One region of the Bradyrhizobium sp. WSM471 genome, then DNA from elsewhere that is predicted to be linked to it. Evidence: predicted binding sites of a transcription regulator. Region 1 holds the regulator's gene; each other region holds the start of a gene.
The links. The regulator PhoB, encoded in region 1, activates phosphate uptake and scavenging genes when phosphate is short. The targets are predictions, from matches to a motif close to TGTCATNNANCTGTCAT.
Positions count from the first base shown of each region.

Region 1 (6,875 bases):
TCGGGCGCTGATGGCGCTTCGCTCCCCTGTATGGAGACCAGCATGAATTTCCTCAAAACGATCGTTGCTGCTGGCTTGGTTGCCGCATCGACGACGGCGGCCTTTGCTGCCGACATCACGGGTGCCGGTGCGACGTTCCCGTTCCCGATCTATTCCAAATGGGCTGACGCCTACAAGAAGGAGACCGGCAACGGTCTGAACTATCAGTCGATCGGCTCCGGCGGCGGCATCAAGCAGATCCAGGCCAAGACCGTGACCTTCGGCGCCAGCGACGCGCCGCTCAAGGCAGAGCAGCTCGAGAAGGACGGCCTCGTCCAGTGGCCGATGGTGATGGGCGCCATTGTTCCCGTCGTCAACATCGAGGGCGTGAAGCCCGGTGAGATGGTGTTCGACGGCGAGACGCTGGCCAGCATCTATCTCGGCAAGATCACCAAATGGGACGACGCCGCGATCAAGAAGCTGAACCCGAACGTGAAGCTGCCCTCGGAGGCCATCACCGTGGTCCGCCGTTCGGACGGTTCGGGCACCACCTTCAACTTCACCAACTACCTCGCCAAGGCCAGCGCGGACTGGAAGAGCAAGGTCGGTGAGGGTACCGCGGTCGAGTGGCCGGTCGGCGTCGGCGCCAAGGGCAACGAAGGCGTGTCCGGCAACATCAGCCAGACCAAGAACTCGATCGGCTACGTCGAGTACGCCTATGCCAAGCAGAACAAGCTGACCTACACCGGTCTCGTCAACAAGGCCGGCAAGCCGGTGCAGCCCACCGTCGAAGCCTTCCAGGCGGCCGCCTCCAACGCCGACTGGGCCAAGGCTCCCGGCTACTACGTCATCCTGACCGACCAGCCCGGCGAGAAGTCCTGGCCGATCACGGCGGCGACCTTCATCCTCATGCACAAGGACGCCACCGACAAGGCGGCCTCGCAGGAAGCCATCAAGTTCTTCCGCTGGGCCTTCAAGAACGGCGACAAGGCGGCTGAAGAGCTCGACTACATCCCGATGCCGGACCCGGTCGTTCAGCTGATCGAGAAGACCTGGGCTGCCGAAATCAAGAGCTAGGTTCGCGACGCTCGTGCCCCGGATGCGCTGCGCCGCATCCGGGGCACGGACCAACAAAAAACGTATAATATTTTAGTACAGGGGACCGGCGTGGCAGAGATGGCCGTTCAGAGCGATGTAATCGACGACGCCGGACCGTACGATCGCGCCAAGGCATTGAGCGCGTTCAAGCTCGGCGACGTCACCTTCTACTGGATCACGCGGCTCTCCGCGATCTCGGTGCTTCTGATCCTCGGCGGCATCATCATTTCGCTGATCGTCGGCGCCTTCCCGGCGATGAAGGAATTCGGGGTCTCGTTCCTGTGGACGCAGCGCTGGGCGCCCTCCGCCGATCCGCCGGTGCTCGGCGCGCTCGGCCCGATGTACGGCACGCTCGTCACGTCCTTCATCGCGATGCTGATCGCCATTCCCGTGGGTCTCGGCATTGCGATCTTCCTCACCGAGCTCTGCCCGCAATGGCTGCGCCGCCCGATCGGCATGGCGATCGAGCTGCTCGCCGGCATCCCTTCGATCATCTACGGCATGTGGGGCTTCTTCGTGTTGGGTCCGTTCCTCGCCAACACGTTCCAGCCCTTCATGATCAAGATCTTCGACGGCGTGCCCGTGCTGGGCGCGATCTTCGCGGGTCCCCCGTCCTATCTCAGCCTGTTCAATGCCGCGCTGATCCTCGCCATCATGGTGCTGCCCTTCATCACCTCGATCTCGGTCGACGTGTTCAAGACGGTGCCGCCGGTGCTGAAGGAAGCCGCCTATGGCGTCGGCTGCACCACCTGGGAAGTGGTCCGCAGCGTGGTGATCCCCTACACCCGCGTCGGCGTCATCGGCGGCGTCATGCTGGCGCTGGGCCGTGCGCTCGGCGAGACCATGGCAGTGACCTTCATCATCGGTAACTCGTTCCGGATCTCCTCGTCGATCTTCGCCCCCGGCACCACGATCTCGGCGGCGATCGCATCCGAGTTCGCCGAGAGCGACGGCCTGCACCAGTCCGGCCTGATCCTGCTCGGCCTGCTGCTGTTCGTGCTGACGTTCTTCGTGCTCGCGGCGGCGCGGCTGATGCTGATGCGGCTGGAAAAGAAGGCGGGGAACTAGCGCCATGAACCCGATTTATTCACGCCGCCGCCGCAAGGACATCGTGGTTCGCGGACTCTGCATCGCCGCAACTGCCTTCGGCGTCACCTGGCTCGCGCTGATCCTGATCACGCTGCTCTACAACGGATTGGCGGGACTCAATGTCCAGCTGTTCACCGAGAACACGCCGCCACCGGGATCGAACGAGGGCGGCCTGCTCAACGCCATCGTCGGCTCGCTGATCATGACCGTGATCGGCGTCGGCATCGGCGCGCCGCTCGGCATGTTTGCCGGCACCTACCTCGCCGAATACGGCCGCAACGACAAGCTGACCTCGGTGATCCGCTTCATCAACGACATCCTGCTCTCGGCGCCCTCGATCATCATCGGCCTGTTCATCTACGGCGCGGTGGTGGTGCCGATGCGCGGCTTCTCCGCGATCGCGGGCTCACTCGCGCTCGCGGTCATCGTGATCCCGGTGGTGCTGCGCACGACCGAGGACATGCTGCTGCTGGTGCCGAACGCATTGCGCGAGGCGGCCTCGGCGCTCGGCCTGCCGCGTTCGCTGGTGATCAAGCGGATCGCTTATCGCGCCGCGCGCTCCGGCCTCATCACCGGCGTGCTGCTCGCGACCGCCCGCGTCGCCGGTGAAACCGCGCCGTTGCTGTTCACCGCGCTGTCGAACCAGTTCTTCAGCCTCGGCCTGAACAAGACGATGGCGAACCTGCCTGTCACCATCAACAACTTCGTGCAGAGCCCCTATGCCTACTGGAAGCAGCTGGCCTGGAGCGGTGCGCTGCTCATCACCCTGACCGTTCTTGCCCTGAATATTGGCGCGCGCATCCTTGGCGCCGAGAGGACCGCAAAATGAGTGATCTTTCATTATCGTCGATGAGCGCGGCCGGGGGTCTGCCGCAGACGGCGGCGCTGCCGGAGGCGCCTCCGAAGGTGACGGTGCGCAACCTGAACTTCTATTACGGCGAGCACCACGCGCTGAAGAACATCAACCTGACGCTCGGCGCCAATCGCGTCACGGCGTTCATCGGTCCGTCGGGCTGCGGCAAGTCGACCCTGCTGCGCATCTTCAACCGGATGTACGACCTTTATCCAGGCCAGCGCGCCACCGGTCAGCTCATGCTCGACCAGACCAATATCCTCGACGGCAAGCTGGACCTCAATCTGCTGCGCGCCCGCGTCGGCATGGTGTTCCAGAAGCCGACGCCGTTCCCGATGACGATCTACGAGAACATCGCGTTCGGCATCCGTCTCTATGAGAAGATATCGAAGTCCGAGATGGACGGCCGCGTCGAGAAGGCGCTGCGCGGCGGCGCACTGTGGAACGAGGTCAAGGACAAGCTCAACGCCTCCGGTCTGTCGCTCTCCGGCGGCCAGCAGCAGCGCCTCTGCATCGCCCGCACCGTCGCGGTGCGGCCCGAGGTGATCCTGTTCGACGAACCCTGTTCGGCGCTCGACCCGATCTCGACCGCCAAGGTCGAGGAGCTGATCCAGGAGCTGTCCGAGGACTACACGATCGCGATCGTCACCCATAACATGCAGCAGGCGGCGCGCGTCTCCGACAAGACCGCCTTCATGTATCTCGGCGAGCTGATCGAGTTCGACGATACCAGCAAGATCTTCACGTCGCCGACCGACCGGCGCACGCAGGATTACATCACCGGCCGGTTCGGCTAGGAGACGCGACATGGCTTCCGAACATACCGCAAAGGCTTTCGACACCGACCTCCAGGAACTCACCCGCCTGGTTGCGGAGATGGGCGGGATCGCCGAACGCATGATCGTCGAGTCCGTCGACGCACTGATCCGCCGCGACGTCCCGCTCGGGCAGCGCGTCGTCGCCACCGACACCGAGCTCGACGCGCTGCAGAAGCGCATCGAGGAGCGCGCGGTGCTCACCATCGCCCGCCGCCAGCCGATGGCGGTCGATCTGCGCGAGATCGTCGGCGCCATGCGCGTCGCGACCGATCTCGAGCGCATCGGCGACCTCGCCAAGAACATGGGCAAGCGCGTCGCGGCGCTGGAGACGGACTTCCATCCGCTCAAGCTGTTCCGCGGCCTCGAGCACATGACCGACCTCGTGCAGCAGCAGGTCAAGTCGGTGCTGGACGCCTATGCCGCGCATGATCTGCCGGCGGCGATGGCGGTGTGGAAGGGCGACGAGGAAGTCGACGCCATCTGCACCTCGCTGTTCCGCGAGCTCCTCACCTACATGATGGAGGATCCGCGCAACATCTCGTTCTGTATTCACCTGATGTTCTGCGCCAAGAACATCGAGCGGATCGGCGACCACGCCACCAACATCGCCGAGACCGTGTTCTACATGATCGAGGGCCAGGCGATCACCGACAAGCGGCCGAAGGGCGACATGACGACCTTCGCCAACACGGTACCGAACACTTAAGGAGCGACGACCCGATGGGCGCACGCATTATGGTGGTTGAGGACGAGGAAGCCCTGACCGAGCTTCTCCGCTACAACCTCGAAGGCGACGGCTATGACGTCGAGACGGTGATGCGCGGCGACGACGCCGACACCCGTCTCAAGGAGCACATTCCCGATCTGATCGTGCTCGACTGGATGCTGCCGGGCCTGTCAGGCATCGAATTGTGCCGGCGGCTTCGCACCCGTCCCGAGACCAAGCAGCTCCCGATCATCATGCTCACCGCGCGCGGCGAGGAGAGCGAGCGGGTGCGGGGTCTTGCGACCGGCGCCGACGATTACATCGTCAAGCCGTTCTCGGTGCCGGAGCTGCTGGCGCGCGTGAAGGGCCTGCTGCGGCGCGCAAGCCCCGAGCGGCTCGCCACCGTCCTTGCTTTTGGCGACATCGAGCTCGACCGCGACAAGCGCCGCGTGGCGCGCTCGGGCCGGCCGATCGATCTCGGTCCGACCGAATATCGCCTGCTGGAGTTCTTCCTGGAGCACCCGGGGCGGGTGTTCTCGCGCGAGCAGCTGCTCGACAGCGTCTGGGGCCGCGACATCTATATCGACGAGCGGACCGTCGACGTGCATATCGGCCGCCTGCGCAAGCTGCTCAATCTCGGCCGCGAGCAGGACCCGATCCGCACCGTCCGCGGCGCCGGCTACGCGCTGGATGATCGCTTCGCGAAGGCGGAGCAGGTGTAGGGTTGCAGGCTTGAGGTTCTCAGCCGTCATCCCGGACAAGCGAGCGAAGCGAGCGCTGATCCGGGACCCATAACCACAGGGAGTGGTTTGGCGAAGACTCGGAGTGACCCCTTTCGCGCAACAACTGCGTGCTCGGAGTATGGTCCTGGCTTTCGCCAGGACGACACTCCAATTGAACTGTCTTCGCGCGACGACTTGCCGTGATTAGCGCGGACCCGGCTTCACCGGTGCGCGGCGCCGATCCGACGCCGGCTGGTACGCGACGCGCGAGTGCTGGGCGCAATAGGGCAGGCCGGACAGCGCCCTTCCACCGCAGAAGAAGAAGTCCGGGCTGGAGGGATCGCCGACCGGCCAGTGGCAGGTCGCCTCGTTCAATTCCAGCAGCGACAGCCGCTGGCTCATTGGCACCACGTTGTCGTAGGTGACCGGATCCGGCTCCGCCTCGACCTCAAACGCCTGCGCCAGCGCGGTGTTGCCGCGCGAGATCGGGCGGCTCACCCGCATCATGTGCTGCGCGGGGCGCGCCTTGCGCGGCCGCGGCGCTGCCGATGATGGGCTCTTGGCGCGGCCCGAAAGGCCGAGCCTGTGCACTTTGCCGATCACGGCATTGCGGGTCACATTGCCGAGCTCCGCCGCGATCTGGCTGGCCGAAAGTCCGGCCTCCCAGAGCTTTTTCAGCTGCTCGACGCGATCATCGGACCAGGTCAAAACCGTCATTGCACCCTTTCCCTCGCTGCGCGCCAGCCATCCTGGGGCCTCGCAGCGAATGCCTAAGCCTTCAAAAACCCGTGCCGCCAGAATCCCTTAAGGCTCGCCGGGCGCGTCTTGAACGCCCGAACGTTTACGCCGGTACATAAGGACTTAAAGATCAGAACCACTGCACGAGATGTCGTATCTGACAATCCAAACGCTACAATATGGCGTGACTCCCGCGCAAGAGTCCGCCGACTCGCTTCCACATGTTCCGTGGCTAAATCCCGCAAAATCGGCACCGCAAGACTACGGATTCAGCGTTTCGCGAGGCTTTCCGGGCGGCATTGACACCCGTTTCACCAGGCCTAAGATAGTCGTGCGTGCCGCCCTCAAGAGGCGGCACGTTTCGTTTTCCGGGCCGGTCGATGGTGCGTTGCGCAATGCACGCTCACGCCGTCCGCAACATTCAAGTGACCGTCATGACTAACAGCGCAGCGCCGCATTTGCTCCCCGTTTTCGCCAGGTCCGACCTCGGTTTCGAGCGTGGCGAAGGCTGCTGGCTGATCGCGACCAACGGCGAGCGCTATCTCGATTTCACCTCCGGGGTGGCGGTGAATGCGCTTGGCCATGCCCATCCGGCGCTGGTCGCGGCGTTGCAGGAGCAGGCCACGAAGCTCTGGCACATGTCGAACCTGTTCCAGAGCCCGGACGGCGAAAAGCTCGCCGCGCGCCTGTGCAATGAAAGTTTCGCGGACTTCGTGTTCTTCTGCAATTCCGGCGCCGAAGCGCTGGAATGCGTGATCAAGGTCGTGCGCCGCTATCACGCGGCAAAGGGCCATCCAGACCGCTATCGCATGATCACCTTCGAAGGCGCCTTCCACGGCCGCACGCTGGCGACGCTGGCCGCGACGGGTTCG
Region 1 covers NZ_CM001442.1:7,515,438-7,522,312, reverse strand. Annotated here, with positions in the region: gene pstS (phosphate ABC transporter substrate-binding protein PstS) at 43-1,056, shown strand; gene pstC (phosphate ABC transporter permease subunit PstC) at 1,156-2,145, shown strand; gene pstA (phosphate ABC transporter permease PstA) at 2,150-2,995, shown strand; gene pstB (phosphate ABC transporter ATP-binding protein PstB) at 2,992-3,816, shown strand; gene phoU (phosphate signaling complex protein PhoU) at 3,827-4,543, shown strand; gene phoB (phosphate regulon transcriptional regulator PhoB) at 4,558-5,265, shown strand; gene BRA471DRAFT_RS34410 (GcrA family cell cycle regulator) at 5,470-5,982, opposite strand; gene BRA471DRAFT_RS34405 (aspartate aminotransferase family protein) at 6,438-6,875, shown strand, end outside.

Region 2 (6,875 bases), 1.9 Mb from region 1:
GCCGGAGGGACGGCATTATTTTCCGGCCTTTCCCTACACGTCCTATCAGCACGCCAGGCGCGAGGACGTGCTCGATCTCTTTGCGTACCTGAAAACGCTACCGGCCGTTGCAGGCAAGGTGCGCGACCACGACGTGCGCTTTCCGTTCAATATCCGCCGCAACGTCGGCATCTGGAAATTCTTATTTCTGGACGGCAAGCCCTTCGTCGCCGACAGCGCGAAGTCGCCGCAGTGGAATCGCGGCGCCTATCTCGTCAACAGTTTTGGCCATTGCGCGGAATGCCACAGCCCGCGCAATGCGCTTGGCGGCATCATCGCCGGACAACGCTTCGCCGGCGGACCCAATCCGGAAGGCGAGGGGTGGGTGCCCAACATCACCCAGAAGGGCCTTGGCGAGTGGAGCGCGAAGGATATTGCCTATTTCCTGAAGACCGGCGAATTGCCCGACGGCGACAGCGTCGGCGGCGCGATGACGCGGGTGATCAAGAACACCTCGCAATTGCCGGACGACGATCTCGCGGCGATGGCGGACTATCTCAAATCGCTGCCGCCGGTGGACGGTCCGCCGCGTCCCAAGCGCAAGGAGGGCGGCGCCTGATCAGGCCCGCTCCTTTCCGGACGATCAACTCGCGCCAAACGCCTTGAAGGTGATGATGGTGAGGGTGTCCTGGATCCCGGGCAGCACCTGCACCTTCTCGTTGACGAAGTGGCCGATATCGGTGTCGTTGTCGACGTAGAACTTCACCAGCAGGTCGTATTGCCCGGCCGTGGAATAGATCTCGGAGGCGATCTCGGCTTCGGCAAGCGCATTGGCGACCACATAGGATTGACCGAGCTTGCATTTGATCTGGACGAAAAAGGGAACCATCGCGGTCACTCCGAAAGCATATCTGACGGCTAATAGGCCAAACCCGGCCGGATTTAGCAAGCGAACTTGCTGGGCTGGGGGAGGCGCGCTAGGACGGGCCATGGCTTCGAAAACGCGGAAAATCGCCCCATGACGACGCCCGTCGCGCTGACCATTGCCGGCTCCGATTCGAGCGGCGGCGCCGGCATCCAGGCCGACCTGAAGACCTTTGCCGCGCTCGGCGTTTTTGGCGCGTCCGCCATCACGGCGCTGACGGCGCAGAACACCTGCGGCGTCACCGGCATTCACGCGGTGCCCGCCGAATTCGTCACCGCGCAGATCGACGCGGTGTTCTCCGATCTCGAGGTCGGCGCGGTCAAGATCGGCATGGTGGCGCAAGCCGCCAGCATCGATGCGATCGCGGCCGCGCTGTCGCGCTGGGCGCCCCGGCATATCGTGCTCGATCCCGTGATGGTGGCGACATCGGGCGATCGCCTGCTCGCGTCCGAAGCTGTCGACGCCCTGCGCATTAAACTGATGCCGCTGGCTTCGGTGATCACACCCAATCTGCCCGAGGCCGCGGCTCTGCTCGGCGAACCGGTCGCGGCCAGCGAGGCCGAGATCGAAAGCCAGGGGCGCCGGCTGCTGGCGCTCGGCTGCCGGGCGGTCCTGATCAAGGGCGGGCACGGCGAGGGCGCCGAGAGCATCGACTATCTCGTCGATGCCAGCACCACGATCGCGCTCGCCGCGCCGCGCGTTGCCACTCGCAATACCCATGGCACCGGCTGCTCGCTGTCCTCGGCGGTTGCCGCGGGGCTCGCCCGAGGCGAGGATCTCGAGCGCGCCGTGCGCAACGCCAAGACCTGGATCAGCGCGGCGATCGCCGCCGCCGACCGCTTCAGCGTCGGCCACGGCCACGGCCCGATCCATCATTTCCACAAATTCTACTGACGCCGCTCGCGAGCGCGCCGCGGTTCCGGGTTCTTGCGGAGGCCGCTGCGACGCCATGTCGCCTGATTGTCGCATGCGACTGATATTCGCGGGGTGGGCGAGGCAAGCGCGATTCGTATCCGAAGGTGCCTCAAAGGTTCAATTGGTCATCCCCCTGTCACGGGACATTGTTACAGGCTGGCGCATGGGAAGTTACGATGTGAGTGACGAGAGCCCGGAGCGGCGCTTTCGCACGTTGTTCATCTCCGACGTTCATCTCGGAGCCCGCGGTTCTCAAGCCGACCTTCTGCTCGACTTCCTGCGTTTCCATGATGCCGACACGATCTATCTCGTCGGCGATATCGTCGACGGCTGGGCGCTGAAATCGAGCTGGCATTGGCCGCAATCGCATAACGACCTGGTCCAGAAGCTTTTGCGCAAGGCGCGCAAGGGCGCCAAGGTGATCTACATCCCCGGTAATCACGACGAGTTCCTGCGCAACTATTACGGCACGCATTTCGGCGGCATCGACGTGGTCGAGAACACCGTCCACTCCGGCGCTGACGGCAAGCGCTATCTCGTCATCCACGGCGACATCTTCGACCTCGTGGTGCAGAACGCACGCTGGCTCGCCCATCTCGGCGACAAGGCCTACGATTTCGCGATCCAGCTGAATCGCTTCGTCAACTTCTTCCGGCGCATGTTCAAGGTGCCCTATTGGTCGCTGTCGCAATGGGCCAAGCAGAAGGTGAAGAATGCGGTGAACTATATCGGCGCGTTCGAGCAGGCGCTCGCCGCCGAGGCGCGGCGCCACGACGCCGACGGCGTGATCTGCGGTCACATCCACTACGCGGTGATCCGCGACGAGGGCGGCATCCGCTACATGAATTGCGGCGACTGGGTCGAGAGCTGCACGGCGCTGGTCGAGCACGACGATGGCCGTTTCGAGATCATCACCTGGGCGGACCAGGCCGAGAAGCCGGCACAGGTCCCGCAGGTTGCAGCCAGAGCTGCATGACAAAGGCAGCCTGATGCGCATCCTGGTCGCGACCGACGCCTGGCACCCGCAAGTCAACGGTGTGGTTCGGACGCTGACCAAACTTGCTGACGGTGCCAAAAGCCTCGACGTCGAATTCTCGTTCCTGACGCCGCAATCGTTCCGCACCTTTGCGATGCCGAGCTACCGTGACGTGCGGCTGGCCATGCCGCGGCCGGGCAGAATCGCAAAGCTGATCGAAGAGGCGCACCCGGACAGCATCCACATCGCGACGGAGGGTCCGATCGGCCTGATGGTTCGGCGTTATTGCCGCCAGCGCAAGCTGCCCTTCACGACCAGCTTCCACACCCGCTTTCCCGAATATGTCCGCGCCCGCGTGCCGGTGCCGGGCTCGCTGATCTGGCGGGCGCTGCGCCGATTTCACAGCCCCAGCCGCGCCGTGATGGCGGCAACGCCGGCGCTCGCCAGCGAGCTGACCGAGCGCGGCTTCGACAATGTCGTGCTGTGGCCGCGCGGCGTCGACACCCATTTGTTCCATCCCCGCGCGATCGATCTCTGCCTGCCGGCACCGGTGTTCCTCTCGGTCGGCCGGGTCGCGGTGGAGAAGAATCTCGAGGCGTTCCTCGACCTCGACCTGCCCGGCACCAAGGTGATTGTCGGCGACGGTCCGGCGCGTGTCGCGCTGGAGGAGGCCTATCCGGACGCGATCTTCCTCGGCGAAAAGCACGGCGAGGAGCTGGCGGACATCTATGCGGCCGCTGACGTCTTCGTGTTTCCGAGCAAGACCGACACGTTCGGCCTCGTTCTGCTCGAAGCGCTGGCGAGCGGCCTGCCGGTCGCGGCCTTCCCGGTGAAGGGCCCCCGCGACGTGATCGGCGATGCCCCGGTCGGCGCGCTCGATCACGATCTGCGCGGTGCCTGCTTCGCCGCGCTGGACATCTCCCGGCAGGACTGCGTCGAATTCGCCGCCAACTACACCTGGGAAGCCTCGGCCCGGGCCTTTATCGACAGCATTTTGGCGGTCGATGCGGTGCTGCCGGGCCGGAACGGGGCAGAACCGGCGCGATTCGTCGCCTGAGGGGAAGAAGCGCTCGCGCAGACATGCCTTGCCCGCGCCTCATCCGCCGCGATAACATCGGGCATGACAGAACAGCTCCTCCCGATCGGCCCTGCCGATATCGATGCCGCAGCACGCGTGATCGCACCCTTCGCCGTCCGCACGCCGCTGCTGTCCTTTCCCGTGCTCAACGAACGCGTCGGCGCAAAGGTCTATCTCAAGCCGGAGATGCTCCAGCGCACCGGTTCGTTCAAGTTCCGCGGTGCCTTCAACAAGGTCGCCTCGATCCCGCAGGACAAGCGCGCCGGCGGCGTAGTCGCGTTCTCCTCCGGCAACCACGCCCAGGGCGTGGCGGCGGCGGCCAAGATCCTCGACATGCAGGCGACCATCGTGATGCCTGCGGATGCGCCGTTGTCGAAGCGCGAGCGCACCAAATCCTACGGTGCCGAGGTCGTGCTGTACGACCGCGACCGCGACGACCGCGAGGCGATCTCGCGCGGTATCGCCGAGAAGCGCGGCGCGACGCTGGTCAGGCCCTATGACGATCCCTTCGTGATCGCCGGCCAAGGCACGGCCGGCCGCGAGATCGCCGAGGACATGGCGGCACTTGGTCTCGCCCCAGATATCGTGGTAGCGCCGGCCTCCGGCGGCGGCCTGATCGCGGGCGTCGCGACGGCCGTAAAGGCACGCTTTCCGCTGGCCCAAATCGTCGTGGCCGAGCCCGAAGCGTTCGACGATCACGGCCTGTCGCTGACCGCGGGCCACCGCGAGCCGCACGCACCCGCCGGCCGCACCATCTGCGATGCGCTGATGGCCCTGATCCCCGGCGAGATGACCTTTGCAATCAACAGCAAGCTGCTCGCGCGCGGCGTGACCGCGTCGGACAAGGAAGTCGGCGCGGCCGTCGCCTTTGCCTATCGCGAGCTGAAGCTCGTGGTCGAGCCGGGCGGAGCGGTCGGCCTGGCCGCGCTGCTTGCGGGGCGACTTGATGTTGCCGGCAAGAACGTCGTCATTGTGCTCTCGGGCGGCAATGTCGACGCCGATCTGTTCGCCGAGCTGGTGGCCTGAGAGCAGTTTCCCTGTGGCCATCCTTCGAGACGCCCGCTTTGGCGGGCTCCTCAGGATGAGGAAGGCGTGCGCGGCAGCAGCTTCAATCGGCCCCGATGCTGATTAGCCTCATCCTGAGGAGACCGCGGAGCGGTCGTCTCGAAGGACGAGGCGCGCGCTCAGAGCGCGCCAATGCTGATCATATCTATTCCCCAATGCGAAGAGGGGCAGAGCGTCACCGCTCTGCCCCTTCTTTATTTGTCGCATGTGGGTTCGAACTCGCCGCTTTGCTCGGTGCAACCTCTCCCGCTTGCGGGGGAGGTCGGCGCGAAGCGCCGGGTGGGGGCTCTTTCCTCTCGCGGGATCCTCGTTTGTGGAAGCACCCTCTCCCCAACCCTCCCCCGCAAGCGGGGGAGGGCGCGCACCTTCTTCTTTGCATCATCAGTGCATGAAGCCGCCGCGGTGGTTGTTGCCGCTGTTGCCACCCTGGCTCTGGTTCATCGACTGGCGGAAGTTGTTGTTGCCATTGTTGACGATCCGGTTGTTCGTGTTGAACTGCGGGCGGTCGTTGTTCTGCACCTGCAGCTTGTTCACCGGGTTGTTGCTGATCTTCACGCCGTTGTTGATGCGGATCGGGTTGTTCTGGGTCTGAACGTTGACGGGCTTCGTATCGATGGTCGTGCCGCCCTTGCCGACATTCACCGGCATGCTCACGATCTTGCCAGGATTGCCACTGGTTGTGCCGTTGGCAGTGCCATTCGGCGTCTTATTGGTCGCAGGCAGCGTCACGATCTTGCCGATGCCGCCATTGTTGTTGGTGGTGTTGGTGGTGTTGGTCGGCGCGGGCAGGGTGGCGATCTTGCCCGGGGTCTGCGACGGCGTGCCGTTCTGCGGGTTGGGCTGGTTGTTGCCCGCCGGCAGGTTGATGATCTGGCCGCCATTGCCGAGCTTGCCGATGCCGTTGTTGTCGCCCGACTTCTGCACGATCGGAAAATTGCCGTTCACTTGCGCGCCGCCATTACCCTGCTGCAGCGGCATGTATTTGGGCTGGCCGAGATTGCCGATCTTGAAGGTCGGGGCGATATTCTGCGGCGCCAGGAATTTGGTCGCCTGCATCAAGGGAATCTGCTTCGGCTGCATCTGGAGCTTCAGCGCGACCTGCGCATAGGGCGTGTTGCCGTAGCTGTCGTAGAAGTTCTTGTAGCCGAGCGGCGAGTTCGCGAGCACCGCCTTGTGCCAGGCCTGCGTGAGCAGCAGGTTGTTGAGCAGCCAGCGGACGTGATCGCACAGCGGGTCGTGCGGATACATCGTGATGAATTCCTGATAGTACTCCGGCCGTGCTTCGGACACGACGTAGTCATAGGCTTGGCGGGTCGAGCGGCTCGGCAGGTTGGAGGCCATCTGCACCACAGGCGCATTCACCGGCGCGCGGTTGGCGGCAACGGCGGTGTCGCCGAAGAAGGTGAAGTCCGACGTCAGCGACGAGCTCTCCCACGGGATCTGCGCGCCGCTGGTGGTCTGGTTCACTTCGAGGCGCACGCGCTTGAACAGCTGCTCGATCGGCACGTTGGGCTCGCGCGCGACGTTCAGGAAGGCCTGCGTATAGGGGCTGTGGCCGCCGGTGCCGTCCTGCGCTTCCGCGCCCGGCGCGGTCGAGTAACCGACGATCGAACCGTTCGGCGCATCGACGATGGCCAAGCCGCGGCCGGCATCATTCACGTTCGGGAACGGGTTGTTGCGGCAGGCGTCGAGGATGACGATGCGCATGCGGCTCGGGATCGTCTCCAGCGTCGACATCACGTCGACCAGGCGGACGGAGTTGTTGACGAGCTCGGTCTGGCTCGAGACCTTGGCGTCGACGGGAACGAGGTAGTTCTCGCCGGCGAGCTGCACGCCGTGACCGGCGTAGTAGACCATCGCCACGGTGTTCGGACCGCGCGCCGACACTTTGGCGGAGAAGTCCTGCACCACGCGGAGCATGTCGTTCTGGGTGAGGT
Region 2 covers NZ_CM001442.1:5,579,995-5,586,869, reverse strand. Annotated here, with positions in the region: gene BRA471DRAFT_RS25380 (cytochrome c) at 1-598, shown strand, start outside; gene BRA471DRAFT_RS25375 (Lrp/AsnC family transcriptional regulator) at 623-868, opposite strand; gene thiD (bifunctional hydroxymethylpyrimidine kinase/phosphomethylpyrimidine kinase) at 998-1,798, shown strand; gene BRA471DRAFT_RS25365 (UDP-2,3-diacylglucosamine diphosphatase) at 1,983-2,795, shown strand; gene BRA471DRAFT_RS25360 (glycosyltransferase family 1 protein) at 2,809-3,852, shown strand; gene BRA471DRAFT_RS25355 (threonine/serine dehydratase) at 3,916-4,899, shown strand; gene BRA471DRAFT_RS25350 (caspase family protein) at 5,320-6,875, opposite strand, start outside.
Region 2: the regulator PhoB is predicted to act here: its motif matches at 1,943-1,959, upstream of BRA471DRAFT_RS25365 (UDP-2,3-diacylglucosamine diphosphatase).

Region 3 (6,875 bases), 680 kb from region 1:
CATCGCTGCGATCGCGTGATCCGCCTGCGCTCCGGACGCATCGACACGCAGTCGGCGCCGGCATGAGCATCGCTGCCGAACCGTTCGCGAAACCCAACGGCGTCGCGCTGTCGCTGCGCTACGCGCTGCGCGAATTGCGCGGCGGCCTGCGCGGCTTCTACGTCTTCATCGCCTGCATCGCGCTCGGCGTGATGGCGATCGCCGGCGTCGGCTCGGTCTCGGCCAGCCTGAGCGACGGCCTCGCCCGCGAGGGCCGTACGCTGCTCGGCGGCGACGTGTCGTTCGTCCTGTTTCAGCGCGAGGCGAAGCCGGAGGAAGTCGCCTTCCTGCGTTCGCGCGGCACCGTTTCGAGCGCCGCCACACTGCGCGGCATGGCGCGCTCGGCCGAGGGCAAGCTGGCGCTGGTCGAGATGAAGGCGGTCGACGACACCTATCCGATGCTGGGGCAGCTGACCCTGGCGCCGCCGCTGCCGATGTCCGACCTGCTCGCGGAGCACGACGGCGCGTTCGGCGCGGCCGCCGATCCGACGCTGCTGGCGCGACTGTCGCTCAAGACCGGCGATCGCGTCACCGTCGGGGCTGCGACGTTCCAGATCCGCAGCGCCGTCGAAGCCGAGCCCGACAAGCTCGCCGGCGGCATCGGCTTCGGCCCGCGCTTCCTGATCAGCGAGGCGGGCCTGCGCGCCACCGGGCTGGTCCAGCCCGGCAGCCTGGTGCGCTGGGTCTACCGGGTGAAGCTGCCGGAGATCGCCAATAGCGAGCGCGCGACCGACGCCTTCATCGCGGATGCGCGGAACACTGCGCCGCAGGCCGGCTGGGAGGTCCGCAGCCGCTCCAATGCCTCGCCGCAGCTCGAGCGCAACATCAACCGCTTCACGCAGTTCCTGACGCTGGTCGGCCTCGCCGCGCTGCTGGTCGGCGGCGTCGGTGTCGCCAACGCCGTCAAGGCCCATATCGACCACAAGCTCGAGGTGATCGCGGCCTTCAAGGCCGTCGGCGCCACCGGGCGCGACGTGTTCGGCATCTATCTCGCCCAGGTTCTTCTGCTCGCCGCAATCGGCTCGGCGATCGGCCTCGCGCTCGGCGCCGCCATGCCGTTCGCGATCGTCGGCCTGTTCGGCAAGCTGCTGCCGCTGCCGGTCGTGCCGGCGGTGCATGCCGACGAGCTTGCGCTGTCGTTCGTCTACGGGCTGCTCACGGCGCTTGCCTTCGGCCTGTGGCCGCTCGGGCGCGTACACGACGTGCCGGTGGCCGCGCTGTTCCGCGACACCATCAGCTCCGAATGGCATAGGCCACGCTGGAGCTATCTCATCTTCATGGCCGTCGTGATCGCGCTGCTCATCGCTGTCGTGATTGGCCTCTCCTTCGACAAGCGCATCGCCGCTGTGTTCGTGGCCTCCTCCGTCGTCGTGTTCGCGCTGCTGCGCGGCATTGCCGCCCTGCTGATGACGATCGCGCGGCGGCTGCCGCGCACGCGGTGGCCGATGCTGCGACTTGCGATTGCCAACATCCACCGGCCGGGCGCGCTGACGCCCTCGGTCGTGCTGTCGCTGGGGCTCGGGCTCGCCGTGCTCGTCACCATCACCCAGATCGACGGCAATCTGCGCCGGCAGTTCCTGGCGGCGCTGCCCGAGCACGCACCATCGTTCTTCTTCATCGACATTCCGAGCACGCAGTCCGAGCAGTTCGACTCCTATCTGCGCCAGATCGCCCCCGGCGCGAAGGTCGATGACGTGCCCATGCTGCGCGGGCGGATCGTCGGAGCCCGTGGCGTCCGCGCCGAGGAGCTCAAGCCCAGCACCGATTCCGAGTGGGTGCTGCAGAGCGACCGTGGCCTGACCTATACCGCCGAGCTGCCGAAGGGCTCCAAGGTGGTCGAGGGCGAGTGGTGGAGCGCCGATTATTCCGGCCCGCCACTGGTTTCGATGGAGAAGAAGATCGCGGACGGCCTAGGCCTCGAGCTCGGCGACGAGGTCGTGGTCAATATCCTCGGCCGCGACATCCCCGCCAAGATCAGCAATCTGCGCACCATCGACTGGCAGGGCCTCGGCATCAATTTCGTCCTGGTGTTCTCGCCGAACGCCTTCAAGGGCGCGCCGCACACCCATATCGCGACGCTGACGGAAGCCGGCGGCGATGCGGCCGGCGACGGCAAGATCATCAGGGAGGTCGCCGACGCCTATCCGATGGTGACGAGCGTGCGCGTGCGCGAGGTGATGGAGACGGTCGGCTCGGTCGTGACCAACCTTGCGCTGGCGATCCGTGGCGCCAGCGCGGTGACCCTGATCTCGGCGATCCTGGTGCTCGGCGGCGCGCTCGCCGCCGGGCATCGTCACAGGGTCTACGATGCGGTGATCCTCAAGACCTTGGGCGCGACCCGGCTGCGGCTGCTCGGCGCCTATGCGCTCGAATACCTTCTGATCGGGCTCGCCACCGCGGTGTTCGGCGTTTTCGCCGGCAGCGTCGCGGCCTGGATGATCGTGACCCGGCTGATGACCCTCACTTTCGTCTGGCAGGCCGGCAGCGCCGCCGGCGTGGTCGCGGCTGCCTTGGTCGTCACGGTGGGCCTCGGGCTCGCCGGCACGCTCCTGGCGTTGAACAAAAAGCCCGCCACCGTGTTGCGGAATTTGTGACAAATGGTAGCGGGCGGTTGCGCGGGAGCCAAATCGCACGATTCCAGCGATTAACCACGTCTGCTCGCCAGAATTGCGGGCGAGGGCGACATTCAGCCGCGCGTGGAAGGTTGCAGCGGATGTGTTAGTTTCCCACATATCGAGTGGGTTCGGATTCCCGATTGTTAGCCAAAATTTAGTCGGCAGACATCGGTATCCGAGATAGAATTTGACGAACCGGCGGCATGGCGACCCTAATGCCGGACCGGACCAACCAACGGGAATTCGACCATGTCGGACCTAGACCGTAACTACGCTTCTCCTTTCGGCAGGGCCGCCGGGCGTGTTGACGCCGCGACGGTCGATGCCGGCCTGCGCGCCTACATGCTGCGCATCTACAACTACATGAGCATCGGCCTGGCCATCACCGGCCTTGCCGCGCTCGGCGTCTACATGGCCGCCGTGACTGACGTTCCGACCCCGGAAGCCGTCCGCGTCGGCAAGCTGTTCCTGACGCCGTTCGGCTACGCGATGTTCGTCAGCCCGCTGAAGTGGCTGTTTATGCTCGCGCCGCTCGCCATGGTGTTCGTGATCTCGGCAGGCATCAACCGTCTCGCTCCCTCGACGGCCCAGATCCTGTTCTGGGTGTTCGCGGCGCTGATGGGCATCTCGCTGTCCTCGATCTTCCTGGTGTTCACCCACACCTCGATCGTGCGGGTGTTCTTCATCACCGCGGCGACCTTCGGCGCACTCAGCCTCTACGGCTACACCACCAAGCGTGACATGAGCGGAATGGGCTCGTTCCTGTTCATGGGCCTGATCGGCATCGTCATCGCGAGCCTGGTGAACCTGTTCCTGGCGAGCTCGGTGCTGCAGTTCGTCGTGTCGGTGGTCGGCGTGCTGGTGTTCGCGGGCCTCACCGCCTGGGATACCCAGCGGCTGAAGAACGACTACATCTACGGCTACGCCTCGGCCGGCGGTGACATCGCAGAGCGTGCGGCCATCACCGGCGCGCTGTCGCTGTACCTGAACTTCATCAACCTGTTCACGCTGCTCCTGCAGCTCCTCGGCCAGCGCGACTAAGCGCTGAGGCGAGAGTGAACGACACCAGCCCCGGCCGAAAGGCCGGGGTTTTTGTTTGGGGCGAGCCTCTCAACACCCACCGTCATTGCGAGCTAAGCGAAGCAATCCAGAGTCCCTCCTCTGGCGCATTTCTGGATTGTTTCGTCGCAAGGGCTCCTCGCAATGACGGAGCATGAGGAAGCACCGTTGCCTCTTCCAGCCGTCCCGGGAAGGCTCTAATCTCGCCCCATGTCCGCACCCGATATCAGGCCCACCACTGAGGCCGACCTTCCCGCCATCACCGCCATCTACCAGCAGGCCGTCCGCGAGGGCACCGCGACGTTCGAGCTGGAGCCGCCCGACCTCGCCGAGATGACGCGCCGCTACCGCACGCTGATCGACGGCGGCTATCCCTATTTCGTCGCCATCCTCGACGGGCGCGTCGCCGGCTACGCCTATGCCGGCGCCTACCGGCCGCGGCCGGCCTACCGCTTCACCGTCGAGAACTCGATCTATCTCGATCCATCCTTCCACCGCCGCGGCATCGGAGCGCTCCTGCTGGAGCGGCTGATCGTCGAATGCGAGGCGCGCGGCTTCCGCCAGATGATCGCCGTGATCGGCGATTCCGCCAATGCCGGCTCGGTCGGCGTGCACACCAAGGCCGGCTTCAAGATGATCGGCACGCATCCCAGCGTCGGGCTGAAATTCGGCCGCTGGCTGGACACGGTGATGATGCAGCGGGATCTTGGTGAGGGCGCGGGTACGGTGCCGGGGAAGTAGAGGCTACCGTCATTCCGGGGCACGCGCAGCGTGAACCCGGAATCCAGAAGTTGTGGGCGAACAATATCGAGATTCCGGGTTCGCGACTTCGTCGCGCCCCGGAATGACGGGGGTGCTCACACCACCGCCAGCTTGCGATCGATCACCAGGAGCACGCGCTCCAGCTCGTGGCCACGGCGCAGGATCAGGCCCGTCGCCGAGATCACGCTGTACATGCCCTGCTTGCGCGCGAGGCGCGGATCCTTCTCGATACGATAGATCGGCACCTCCGAGGCGCGGCGAAAGACCGAGAACACGGCGCGATCCCTGAGGAAGTCGATGGCATAGTCGCGCCACTCGCCGTCCGCGACCATCCGGCCGTAGAGATTGAGAATACGGTGCAGCTCGAGCCGGTTGAACGTCACGCGGCTCAGCTGCGCATTCGACGCGGCGGGCCGCGCCGCCGCGCGCTGTTCGCTCGGATCGGCATCCTCCGACAGACTCATAGGCCGCCTCCTGTCGCATCAGCATGACCACGTCCGCGAAGACCGTCCCCGGAACCGCGGATCATGACAGTTGCATGATCGCGCCAACTGTTCCCCACCGCAAGGCCCTCAAAAGGACTCTGAATCCGGGGCAAATCCGCCCACACGCAGCGGTGGAACTCTGTCGCGGCAAACCGTCACGGGATCGTTAGCAGGAATCATAGTGTCGCCGCTTTTCCGCCAAGCGACTGCCGCCCTGCATTGCGAAAAGACCTATGTGCGTTGACCCGGTCCTTTCGGTTCCGGATTCCTCAGCCCCCAGCCCCCCGGGGCCGTCAGGATCGGGTCTGTTCGCACGACAAGGAGGGCCAACGCGAGTTGGTCCTTTTTTGTTTGGGTCGGTTTTGTTCGTGTCGGGATGTTTCTGCCTCGACGGATATCTCACCATCTCAGCACAAACTCTCTCCCCTCATCCTGAGGAGCCGCGAAGCGGCGCCTCGAAGGATCGAGGCCTGAGATGTCTGCCGCCGGGCCTGCATGGTTCGAGACGCGCGCAAGGGCGCGCTCCTCACCATGAGGGTTGAGAGCGAGTACGACGCCTAGGAAGAAAGAATCGAATCAGTGCAGCGACGTGTACGCCGCGCCCAGCATCGGGCCCGGTCTCTCCCGGCTGCCGTCCTGGACATAGACCACGGCACCGTCGACGCCGTCGCGCGTGAGGTTCTCGATCGGCACCGTCCAGCTTTCCGGACGGCCGGTCCAGTCGCCGACCTTGAGCAGGTTGCGCACCACGTTGTGATAGATGACCTGCTGTCCGCGATTTTCGCCACGGCTGATCGCGATCGGCACCGACTTCGCAATGGAGCAGATCCAGACCTCGCCGTGGGACGCCGTCGGCTCCTTGCTCGCGGCCACCGAGACGTTGATCTGTTTGCCAGCGAGCGACATCGTCACGGGCACGCTCATCACACCAGTGCCCGTGTCGGTTTTGCCGATGGCGATTTCGATGCCGGTGCGGTCGCTGCCGACGACATGCGTGGAGCCGTTGACCACAACCTGCGGCGTGTAGACTTCGCGGTCGCCGCGCATGCGTGAATAGGCCCGCTGCCGTGCAGAGAAGCGCGAATCGGCCAATGTGTCCTTCCAGCCGAGATAGTCCCAATAGTCGATCGGCATGCTCAGCGCGATGATCGAGGGATCGCGGGAGAGATCGCCGATGATCTTGTCGGCCGGCGGGCAGGAGGAGCAGCCCTGCGAGGTAAACAATTCGACAACGGCGCGGGGATCAGCCTCGGCAGGGCGAATGACGGCGACGATCGCACAGAGACCAAGTGCACCCGACCAGAGGGCGCCGGACCACCTCGAGATCACGTTGCGTGAAACCAGATGAGAAGCCGTCATTGTTGTCATGTCGAACGCCGCACACCATTGCTCGTGAGAGGGAAATCTTACCGCCGGATGGTCACCGTAGTCTTACGGACCTCACCCATTTGTCCGTCCAAGAACCGTCCAAGACGAGGTTCTCTGCCGGGCGGGCCCATCTGAAGCCTGCCGCAAACGCGTGAAGGCGGCCTTGTGATAGGCCGCCTTCGTGTAACCTACTACTCACTTCGCAGTGAGCCACCGTTCACAAATCCGCGCTTACGCCGCGAGCTTGCGCAGCACGTAATGCAGGATGCCGCCGTTGCGATAGTATTCGAGCTCGTCCAGCGTATCGATGCGGCAAAGCAGCGAAACGCGCTGCAGCGAACCGTCGCCGGAGACGATCTCGGCGGTAAGCTTCTGGCGCGGCTTCAGATCGCCGATGAGACCACGCAGCGTGACCTTCTCGTCGCCCTTCAGGCCAAGCGAGGACCAGGAGGTGCCGTCCTCGAAGGTCAGCGGCAGCACGCCCATGCCGACCAGATTGGAGCGGTGGATGCGCTCGAAGCTCTGGCAGATCACGGCGCGCACGCCG
Region 3 covers NZ_CM001442.1:415,194-422,068, reverse strand. Annotated here, with positions in the region: gene BRA471DRAFT_RS02020 (ABC transporter ATP-binding protein) at 1-66, shown strand, start outside; gene BRA471DRAFT_RS02015 (ABC transporter permease) at 63-2,633, shown strand; gene BRA471DRAFT_RS02010 (Bax inhibitor-1/YccA family protein) at 2,904-3,695, shown strand; gene BRA471DRAFT_RS02005 (GNAT family N-acetyltransferase) at 3,924-4,454, shown strand; gene BRA471DRAFT_RS02000 (DUF2794 domain-containing protein) at 4,571-4,939, opposite strand; gene BRA471DRAFT_RS01995 (thioredoxin family protein) at 5,537-6,328, opposite strand; gene acnA (aconitate hydratase AcnA) at 6,560-6,875, opposite strand, start outside.
Region 3: the regulator PhoB is predicted to act here: its motif matches at 5,003-5,019, upstream of BRA471DRAFT_RS02000 (DUF2794 domain-containing protein).